3 regions of the Streptomyces sp. Q2 genome follow, and region 1 is predicted to be linked to each of the others. Evidence: riboswitches for the same ligand, from Rfam matches in the RefSeq annotation. Region 1 holds a riboswitch; each other region holds the start of a gene.
The links. A riboswitch is a leader RNA that binds a small molecule or an ion and turns the genes downstream of it on or off. The one in region 1 is predicted to bind S-adenosylmethionine.
Positions count from the first base shown of each region.

Region 1 (3,266 bases):
TCTTCCTGCCCCTGCGCTTCCCCGCCTGGGTCGTCCTCCCCTTCTGGGCGACCCTCCAGTGGCTGGCCGCGGGCCGGGCCGGCCAGGGTCCCGGCGTGGCCTACCTGGCCCACCTGGTGGGCTTCGGCCTGGGGCTCGCCTTCGCGTGGGTGCGATTCGGGCGTGGGACTAGAGTGAAGCCCGCCCCAGCTCCGGCCCCCGAGGGAGAGAACCAGCCGTGATCACCGCGATCGTCCTGATCAAGACCAGCGTGGACCGGATCCCCGAGATCGCGGAGTCGATCGCGGCGCTGGAGAACGTCAGCGAGGTCTTCTCCGTGACCGGCACGTACGACCTGATCGCCATGGTCCGGGTGAAGCGGCACGAGGACCTGGCGGAGGTCATCCCCGGCCGGATCAGCAAGATCCCCGGCGTGGAGGGAACGGACACGCACGTGGCGTTCCGGACGTACTCCCAGCACGACCTGGAGGCGGCGTTCGCGATCGGTCTGGACTCCTGACCGATCGAACACCGCCTCCGTCGCGGACCGCCGGCGAGCTCAGACCGCCGGCACGCAGCGCCCGTCCTCGGTGCGGTAGTTCCACTTCGCACCGTCCCGGACGAGTTCCTTCACCGCGCTCACGAACCGCTCCACGTGCTCGTCGGGCGTGCCGGCGCCGAAGCTCACCCGGATCGCGTTGAGGGACTTCTCGCCGGGCGCGGCCTCGGGGGCACCGCACTCGCCCTGCGTCTGGGGGTCGCTGCCGAGCAGGGTGCGGACCAGCGGGTGGGCGCAGAAGAGGCCGTCGCGGACGCCGATGCCGTACTCGGCGGAGAGCGCGGCGGCGAAGTGGGAACTGTTCCAGCCCTCGACGACGAAGGAGATCACGCCGACCCGCGGGGCGTCGTCGCCGAACAGGGACAGGACCCTGACCTCGGGCACCTCGGCGAGGCCCGCGCGGACCGTGTCGATCAGGTACTGCTCCCGCGCGACCAGCGTGTCGAAGCCGGCCTCGGTGAGGGCCTTGCAGGCGGAGGCGATGGAGTAGGCCCCGATGACGTTCGGGGAACCGGCCTCGTGGCGGGCGGCGCTCTCGTGCCACTCCACGTCCACTCCCCCGTCCGAGCGCCGCGTGACCTTGCGGCTGGCGCCGCCGCCCGCGAGGTACGGCTCCGCCGCGCGCAGCCATTCGGCCCGGCCGGCCAGCACGCCGGTGCCGAAGGGCGCGTACAGCTTGTGCCCGGAGAAGGCGACCCAGTCGACGTCGAGGTCCCGCAGCGACACCGGGTGGTGCGGGGCCAGCTGGGCGGCGTCCAGGACGATCCGGGCGCCGTGCGCGTGCGCGGCGGCGGCCAGCTCCCGTACGGGCCACAGCTCGCCGGTGACGTTGGAGGCGCCGGTCACGCAGACCAGGGCCGGGCCCTGCGGGTCACGGTCGGCGAGGGCGCGCTCCAGGGTCGCCACCGCCTGCCGCGGGGTGCGCGGGGCGTCGAGGTAGCTGACGCGGGCGTCCTGCCAGGGCAGCAGCGAGGCGTGGTGCTCGGTCTCGAAGACGAAGACCTGGCAGTCGGCCGGGAGCGCGGCGGCCAGGAGGTTCAGGGAGTCGGTGGTGGACCGGGTGAAGACCACCTGGTCCTCGGCCCGGCTGTCGAGGAACTCGGCGACCGTCTTGCGGGCGTTCTCGAAGAGGTCGGTGGACAGCTGGGAGAGGTAGCCGGCGCCGCGGTGCACGCTGCCGTAGTAGGGCGCGTACGCCGCCACGTCGTCCCAGACCCGCTGCAGGGCCGGCGCGCTGGCCGCGTAGTCGAGCGCGGCGTAGGTGACCTCGCCGCCGGTGACGAGCGGGACGGTGACATCCCGGCCGAGAACGGGCAGCGGGGCACAGACGGACCGGGCGGCGGCGACGGTGGAGACAGACATGGCGAACTCCCGTGAGAGGCAGGCGACATCACCACGCGAGCGGACACGGCTCAAGCGCGGGTGAAGGTGAAAAAAGGGGGATGCGGAGGCGGGGCTCTGCGGCCCTATCGCATTCGCTTGCTCACGGAAGGCTCCCTCGAATGACCAGGACCCCTGGTACTGCGCTCGATTCAGGAGCGACGAGGGGTCCGCGCTTGCCGTAGACCTCGCTGCCTACGACCTGGTCTTCACCCGGGGCACCCCGCCACGGACGGAGGGTTGCCGGACAGTCGGCCGGGGCCTCATGACTGTCACTCATGACCTGGTTCAGAAACCTACGCGAAGCGATCGTGGTCCCGCAACCCGGGTCCGGATTGCGGGACATCACCACGTCATCGCCCCAGGGGGCGCTACGCGTTGCTGGCCGCCACCCAGCGCTCCAGCGTCCGCTTGGCCACGCCGGAGTCGATCGCCTGGGCCGCCTTGTCCATCCCGGCACGGATCTGCACGGTCAGCGGCGCTCCGGTCGGCTCCAGGGCCACCAGCGCCGCCGCCGAGTTCAGCAGTACGGCGTCCCGCACCGGGCCCGGCTCACCGTCCAGCAGCCGCCGGGCGACCTCCGCGTTGTACGAGGAGTCCGCGCCCCGCAGCGCCGCCACCGGCACCAGTTCGAGGCCGACGTCCCGCGGGTCGAAGGCCTCCTCGGTGACCTTGCCGTCGCGGACGACCCACACCCGGGAGGTGGCCGTGGTCGTCAGCTCGTCGAGGCCGTCGTCGCCGCGGAACACCAGCGCGGAGGAGCCCCGTTCGGCCAGTACGCCGGCGATGAGCCCGGCCATCCGGGTGTCGAAGCAGCCGACCGCCGAGGCGGAGACCCGGGCGGGGTTGGTCAGCGGACCGAGCAGGTTGAACGAGGTCGGAATGCCCAGGTCCCGCCGGACCGCGCCGACGAACCGCATCGAGGGATGGAACTTGGCCGCGAAGCAGAAGGTGATCCCGGCCTCCTCCACCACGCGTGCCACGCCCTCGGGCGACAGGTCCAGGTTGATGCCGAGCTTCTCCAGCACGTCGGACGACCCGCTCGCCGAGGACGACGCCCGGTTGCCGTGCTTGACGACCTTCGCGCCGGTGCCCGCGATGACGATGGCGGACATCGTCGAGATGTTGACCGTCTTGGCCCGGTCGCCGCCCGTGCCGACGATGTCGACGGCCGGGCCCGGGATGTGCAGCGGCTGGGCGTGCGCGTACATCGCCTCGACGAGACCGTTGATCTCCTCGACCGTCTCTCCCTTGGCCCGCAGCGCCACCATGAAGCCCGCGATCTGGGCGTCCGTGGCCTCGCCGCTCATGAAGCGGTCCATCGCCCACGCCGTGTCACCGGCGCTCA
Region 1 is NZ_JBXEJE010000041.1:57,174-60,439, forward strand. It holds gene ACWBNA_RS36655 (rhomboid family intramembrane serine protease) at 1-221, shown strand, start outside; gene ACWBNA_RS36660 (Lrp/AsnC family transcriptional regulator) at 218-499, shown strand; gene ACWBNA_RS36665 (aminotransferase class V-fold PLP-dependent enzyme) at 539-1,900, opposite strand; SAM riboswitch class IV at 2,086-2,202, opposite strand; gene trpD (anthranilate phosphoribosyltransferase) at 2,290-3,266, opposite strand, start outside.

Region 2 (3,266 bases), on a different contig from region 1:
GGTCAGACCTCACCCCCCACACGGTTGGGGGCGTGCGCCGGAACGCGTCGACCGCGGCCGAATGTATCTGTCCAACTGCCCTCTGCAACAGGTCAATCGGACGAGAATTCCGGACGTGCGGGGTCCGGAATGTAGTGAGAATTCACCCGAACTCAGGGCAAGTCGGGCCCCACAAAAAGCACAAAAGCCGCAAAAGAAGCACACACTTTGGCTACTTCTTATCGGGTGCAAGGGGAAACTGAAGGGCTTCCGACCCGGAGATCGGCATCGTGTTCCCCAACTGTACCGCGCTCAACCACATTGAATTGCCCCCTCCGCTTCTCTTACGGAGGGGGCAATTCGATGAACGCTCGGTAATCGAAGTTACCGACGGTAATAATCAGCCGCCGGCCACGGCCGGAATGATCGAGACACCGGCACCGTCCGGGGTGGCGGTCTCCAGCCCCTGCTCGAAGCGGACGTCGTCGTCGTTGACGTACACGTTGACGAACCGGCGCAGCTTGCCCTGGTCGTCCAGGACTCGCGCGGCGATACCGGTGTGGTTCTTCTCCAGGTCGGTGATGACCTCGGCGAGAGTGGCCCCCTCGGCGGCGACCTCGGCCTTGCCACCGGTGTAGGTGCGCAGGATGGTGGGGATGCGGACGGTAACGCTCACGATGTGACCTCCGGTCAGGGATACGGGCCTAGGGGCGCGGGGAGCTGCGCGACCAGCCCCCACCGGCCTGCAGCTTGGAGACGGACTAGACGAGACCAGCCTCGCGGAACGACTCCAGGTTCGGACGAATGGTCGCGGTCAACCCGGTCCCCGCCACCGCGTCCAACGTCTTGAGACCGTCACCCGTGTTCAGCACGACCGTGGTCTTCGTCGGGTCGAGGAGACCGCTCTCGATCAGCTTCCGCGCCACGCCCACGGTCACACCACCGGCGGTCTCCGCGAAGATGCCCTCCGTGCGCGCGAGGAGCTTGATCGCGTCCACGATCTGCTCGTCGTTCACGTCCTCCACCGCACCGCCCGTACGCCGCGCGATGTCGAGGACGTAGGGGCCGTCGGCCGGGTTGCCGATGGCGAGCGACTTGGCGATGGTGTTCGGCTTCTGCGGCCGGACGACGTCGTGCCCGGCCTTGTAGGCGACGGACACCGGCGAGCAGCCCTCGGCCTGCGCTCCGAAGATCTTGTACGGCTTGTCCTCGACGAGCCCGAGCTCGATCAGCTCCTTCAGACCCTTGTCGATCTTCGTGAGCTGCGAGCCGGAGGCGATCGGGACGACCAGCTGGTCCGGGAGCTGCCAGCCGAGCTGCTCGCAGATCTCGTACGCCAGGGTCTTGGAGCCCTCGGCGTAGTACGGCCGCAGGTTGACGTTGACGAAGCCCCAGCCCTCGCCGGCCGGGTCGCCGATCAGCTCGGAGCAGAAGCGGTTCACGTCGTCGTAGTTGCCCTCGATGCCGACGAGCTCGCCGCCGTAGATGGCGGCCATGACGACCTTGCCCTGCTCCAGGTCGTGCGGGATGAACACGCAGGAGCGGAAGCCCGCGCGGGCGGCGGCGGCGCCGACGGCACCGGCCAGGTTGCCCGTGGAGGAGCAGGAGAGGGTGGTGAAGTGGAAGGCGCGGGCGGCCTCGATGGCCTGGGCGACGACGCGGTCCTTGAAGGAGTGCGTCGGGTTGCCGGAGTCGTCCTTGACGAAGAGCTTGCCGGCGTCGACACCCAGCTCGCGGGCGAGGTTGTCGGCCTGGACGAGCTTGGTCCAGCCGGGGTTGATGTTCGGCTTGTCCGCCACGTCGGCCGGGACGGGCAGCAGCGGCGCGTAGCGCCAGATGTTCGCGGGTCCCGCCTCGATCTGCTTGCGGAGTTCTTCCGTGTCGTATGCGGAGAAGTCGTAGGCGATCTCGAGCGGGCCGAAACACTCCTCGCAGGCGAAGACCGGGCCGAGGGGCACGCGGTGACCGCACTCGCGGCAGCTCAGCGCTGCGGCGGGGCCGAGGTCTACGGTGTTCGTGGTGCTTGCATCAGTCTGCACAGCCATGGAGGCGAGGCCCTTTCTCCTCATCTTCCTCACGACGCACTTCGCCGTGAGACGGATTTGGCACCTTCCCTAGTCGGGAGCCTCGCTGGTGACGAGAACCGACTGGAGGGTTGCCGGGGCTTCATCGGGCCGTATCCCTCTGCCCCTCTGGATGAGCGGTATGTAGTTGTTGATCGTTGAAACGGAACGCGGACCCCGACATGCGATGGTCATCAGCGTTGTTCAAGACTGTAACCGAAGGCCAGGACAGTTGAGCCAGCCGTCCGAACCGCGAGATGGATCACATGGTCTGCGAGAGAGCATGGATCACACGCTCGCCGAGAGAACGCAGAGGAGCCGCGCACTGTGCTGAAGGAAGTCGAGCGTTGGCTGAGCACTCGCTCCTGGTCGAAGACCGATCGCCCGCTCCACAAGATCATGGCCGCGAAACGCGCCACGAACCAGACGGTCAGTGTCGTGCTGCCCGCGCTGAACGAGGAGGAGACGGTCGGTGACATCGTCTCCGTGATCCGTCACGACCTCATGCGGCAGGTCCCGCTCGTCGACGAGATCGTCGTGGTGGACTCGGGATCCACCGACCGCACCTCCGAAGTGGCCGCCGCCGCGGGGGCCCGGGTCGTCCATCGCGACGACATCCTGCCCCGCATCCCCACCGCTCCCGGCAAGGGCGAGGTGCTCTGGCGCTCGCTCCTGGTCACCAGCGGCGACATCGTCTGCTTCATAGACGCCGACCTGAAGGAGTTCTCCTCCGACTTCGTCTCCGGGATCGTGGGCCCGCTGCTCACCGACCCCGGCATCGACCTCGTCAAGGGCATGTACGACCGCCCGCTGCGCGGCGCGGCCGGTCAGGGCGGCCGGGTCACCGAACTGATGGCCCGCCCGCTGCTGAACATGCACTGGCCGCAGCTCGCCGGTTTCGTCCAGCCGCTCGGCGGCGAGTACGCGGCCCGCCGCTCGCTCCTGGAACAGCTCCCCTTCCCGGTGGGCTACGGCGTGGAGCTGGGCATGCTGATCGACGCCCTGCACCTGGTCGGCCTCGACGCGCTGGCCCAGGTCGACGTGGGTGTGCGCAAGCACCGCCACCAGGACGGCCAGGCGCTGGGCCGGATGTCCGCCGCGATCTACCGCACGGCCCAACTGCGGCTGGCCCGCGGGCACCTCGTGAGGCCCTCCCTCACCCAGTTCGAACGGGGTGAGGACGGCTTCGAGCCGCGTACCTACTCCGTGGACACCGAGGAGCGG
Region 2 is NZ_JBXEJE010000019.1:26,597-29,862, reverse strand. It holds gene ACWBNA_RS21605 (MoaD/ThiS family protein) at 380-655, opposite strand; gene thrC (threonine synthase) at 741-2,024, opposite strand; SAM riboswitch class I at 2,042-2,182, opposite strand; gene ACWBNA_RS21595 (glucosyl-3-phosphoglycerate synthase) at 2,370-3,266, shown strand, end outside.
Region 2: another riboswitch for S-adenosylmethionine. It lies ahead of thrC (threonine synthase); the one in region 1 lies ahead of ACWBNA_RS36665 (aminotransferase class V-fold PLP-dependent enzyme).

Region 3 (3,266 bases), on a different contig from region 1:
TCGTCCCGACTTGCGGATCAGCAGGTCAGAGGCCGTGACGGCGATACCCGTCACGGCCTTCGCGGTTTTCCGGGGCCTGCGTCGAGCCGTTCCCGCAGCGGTCGAGTTTTACGCCAACGCTCATGTGCGGTGGGCGAGTCCGCGACTCCTTGAGTGTGGGGAGCGATTGCCGACCGGGGCGGGGCGATCGATCCCAGGGCGTTCCGGCATCCCGAACCCCTCGCGCGCGCTTCGGCCGCGCACTGAACCCGGCGCGGCCATGGGAGAGTTCGGACGTCGTCCATCCCGGCGATGGGGGCGGACGTACCCACCAGCCGCGCGCAGGCCAGGAAGAGCCTCGCCCGCGACCTCACTCGCCACCCGCCCCCCGACGGCAGGAGTCGACGCCCGCCCCGTGGACGCCCCCTTGACGCCGGCCGGAGCTCGGCCGACACTCCGGAGGGGAATCCTAGTGAACAGGTAGGGAAGCATGAGGTGCCTTGGACCGGTCACCGCCGACGTGAGCCGTACGTCCGGGCAGTCACCCCTTCTGACCTCCCGCCGGCACATCGATCTGCTGCGAGTGTGCAGCGCGATCAGCCCCCTGGGCTGAGCCCGGCCTTCCCCCCGCGCCTCGACGCCCGCCGGCGCCGTCGCACGCGAGGGAGGCCCGCCCCCTCACCGCCCGACGTCGCCTCCGCGGCGTGTACGTCCACGCCTCCACCCGGGGAGAACCATGTCCGTCACACCGCTCGCCGCCATCCCCTCCGCCCTGCCCGCCCCGGCTTTCCGGGGGAGGATCGGCCGGGACGCGCGCAGCGGGCACTACGCCGTGCCCCGCCGCTACCGCCTCCACCTGTCGCCGACGTGTCCCGACGGTCTCCGCATCGCCGTGACGCACAGCCTGCTCGGACTCGACGACGTCTGCCCCGTGACGCTTCTGGGCGCGGTCCCCGACTGTCCCGACGGGGGACACTCCGCACTCCGCCCGCTGTACGAGGCGAGCGTGCACCGGTACACCGGTGCGGCCGCCGGGCCGGTGCTCAGCGACGACTGGTCGGGGCGGATCGTCAGCACCCACGCCCCCGACATCACCCGCGACCTGGCCCTGCACTTCGGGGGCGGTCGCTCGGCGCTGTACCCGTGCGGGGCGGAGTCGGAGATCGAGGCCGTGGAGCGGCTCTGCGGGCAGGGCATCGAGCAGGCCGCGCAGGCGGCCGGGGCGGCGGGCCCGGACACCGGGGCGCGTGACGTGGCTCTCGACAGGCTGCTGGAGACGCTGGGGTCGCTGGAGCGCCGGCTCGTCGGACGCGCGTATCTGATCCGTGATCAGATCACCGCGGCCGACGTCGAGTTGTGGGTCACGCTGGTCCAACTCGACACCGTGCACCGCCACCACCTGGACGCCGCCGCGGTGCACCGCATCGCCGGCCACCCCCTCGTGTGGGCCTACGCCCGCCGCCTGGCCGCCCACCCGGCCTTCGGTGTCCACCTCGACCTCGACGGCATCGCCCGCCGGCACCACGCCCGCTGCCGGGGCCTGGAGGCCGCCGGAGCCGCCGTACAGATCCTCGACTGGGCTGCTTACGCGGCTCAGCAGGCGTAGCCGGTTCCATCTGGCGGACCGGCGTTGACATTCGTACGGGCGTTTGTCTTAACTGACTGGCAGAACGGTAATGAGTGTCAGCGACAAGCCCTGGCTTGCTGACCGGCAACCCTCGCACGCGGTGGGGTGCCCCAGGTGACGACCGGACCGGATGACATTCGGTAAGCGCGAGGGCCCTTCGGGCCGGAAGAGCATGGTGACGGACATGTACGCAGCTCCCAGGACGGCCCCGCGCCGCTCCCAGAGCTGCGTGCCGCCGTACGCGCACCGGCTCGTCGCCGACCGGGCCGTCGATCTGCTCCGCGTGAGCAGCGCACTGTGTACCGCACCGGGCCGTGCCCGCTGTCGGGGCTGACGTCCTTCCCCAGCCCCCGCGTTCCTGACGAACCCCGCCCTCGCGGTGCCTCGTCGTCCGCCCAACCCCCGGTCACCGTGCGTCCCCGTGTGCCACGTCCCGCCGCCCCAGAGCGGCCGCCGTAGCAGTACCATGTTCGCCGCGTCCGGGGGGTCCCGACCCCCGCCGGAGCCCTCCATGAGTGAACCCCCAGGCGCAGCCGTGTCCCTCGCCGAGGCACCGCCGCCCGCCGACACCCCGTCAAAACCACTCGCCGCCCAGCGGGTTCTGCCACTGCGGCGGCCCGGCCGCTGGATCGCCACCGCGGTCGTCCTGGTCCTGGCGGCCCAGTTCGTCCACGGCCTGGTGTCCAACCCCTTCTACCAGTGGGACCGCTTCGGCTACTGGTTCCTGCGGCCGACCATCCTCGACGGGCTCCTCATCACCCTCGAAGTCGCCGCCTACAGCGCGGTGTTGGGCCTCCTCGGCGGCATCCTGCTGGCCCTCGCCCGGCTCTCGCGCAGCCCGGTGCTCCGCGCCGTCAGCTGGACCTACATCTGGGCACTGCGGTCGATCCCGCTGATCGTGGTGTTGCTGTTCCTCTACAACTTCAGCGCCCTGTACCGGACACTCAGCGTGGGCGTCCCCTTCGGGCCGGCCTTCCTCACCTTCGACGAGTCGCGGCTCGCCACCGACATGGCCGTCGCCGTCATCGGCCTCAGCCTCAACGAGGCGGCCTACGCGGCCGAGGTCGTCCGCGGCGGCATCCTCTCCGTCGACCAGGGCCAGCACGAGGCGGCCTCCGCGCTCGGCCTGCCCAAGGGCTACCAGTTCAGGAAGATCGTCTTCCCGCAGGCGCTGCGGTCCATCACGCCGAACTACGTCAACCAGCTCATCGGCCTCATCAAGGCCACCTCGCTGGTCTTCTACGTGTCCCTGCTCGACCTGTTCGGCACCGCGCAGACCATGGGCGCCACCTACCCCGGCGACATCGTGCCGCTCCTGCTGGTCGTCACCGTCTGGTACCTGATCCTCACCAGCGTCGTGTCCGTCATCCAGTTCTACGTCGAGCGGTACTACGCCCGGGGCGCCACGCGAACCCTGCCGCCGACGCCGTTGCAGAAGCTGCGGACCGGTCTCACCGACCTGAGGGACCGCATCCGCCGGGAGGCCGCCGTATGACCGCCGACACGATCGAGCACGCCGCCGCCGTCGAGGTCCACGACGTGCACAAGTGGTACGGCACCCACCGGGTGCTGGACGGGGTCGACCTGACGGTACGGCCCGGCGAGGTCACCGTGATCCTCGGCCCGTCCGGCTCCGGCAAGTCCACCCTGCTCAGGGTCG
Region 3 is NZ_JBXEJE010000040.1:29,647-32,912, reverse strand. It holds tRNA gene ACWBNA_RS36120 (tRNA-Pro) at 1-9, shown strand, start outside; gene ACWBNA_RS36115 (putative leader peptide) at 470-592, shown strand; gene ACWBNA_RS36110 (glutathione S-transferase C-terminal domain-containing protein) at 716-1,585, shown strand; SAM riboswitch class IV at 1,652-1,759, shown strand; gene ACWBNA_RS36105 (amino acid ABC transporter permease) at 2,118-3,101, shown strand; gene ACWBNA_RS36100 (amino acid ABC transporter ATP-binding protein) at 3,098-3,266, shown strand, end outside.
Region 3: another riboswitch for S-adenosylmethionine. It lies ahead of ACWBNA_RS36105 (amino acid ABC transporter permease); the one in region 1 lies ahead of ACWBNA_RS36665 (aminotransferase class V-fold PLP-dependent enzyme).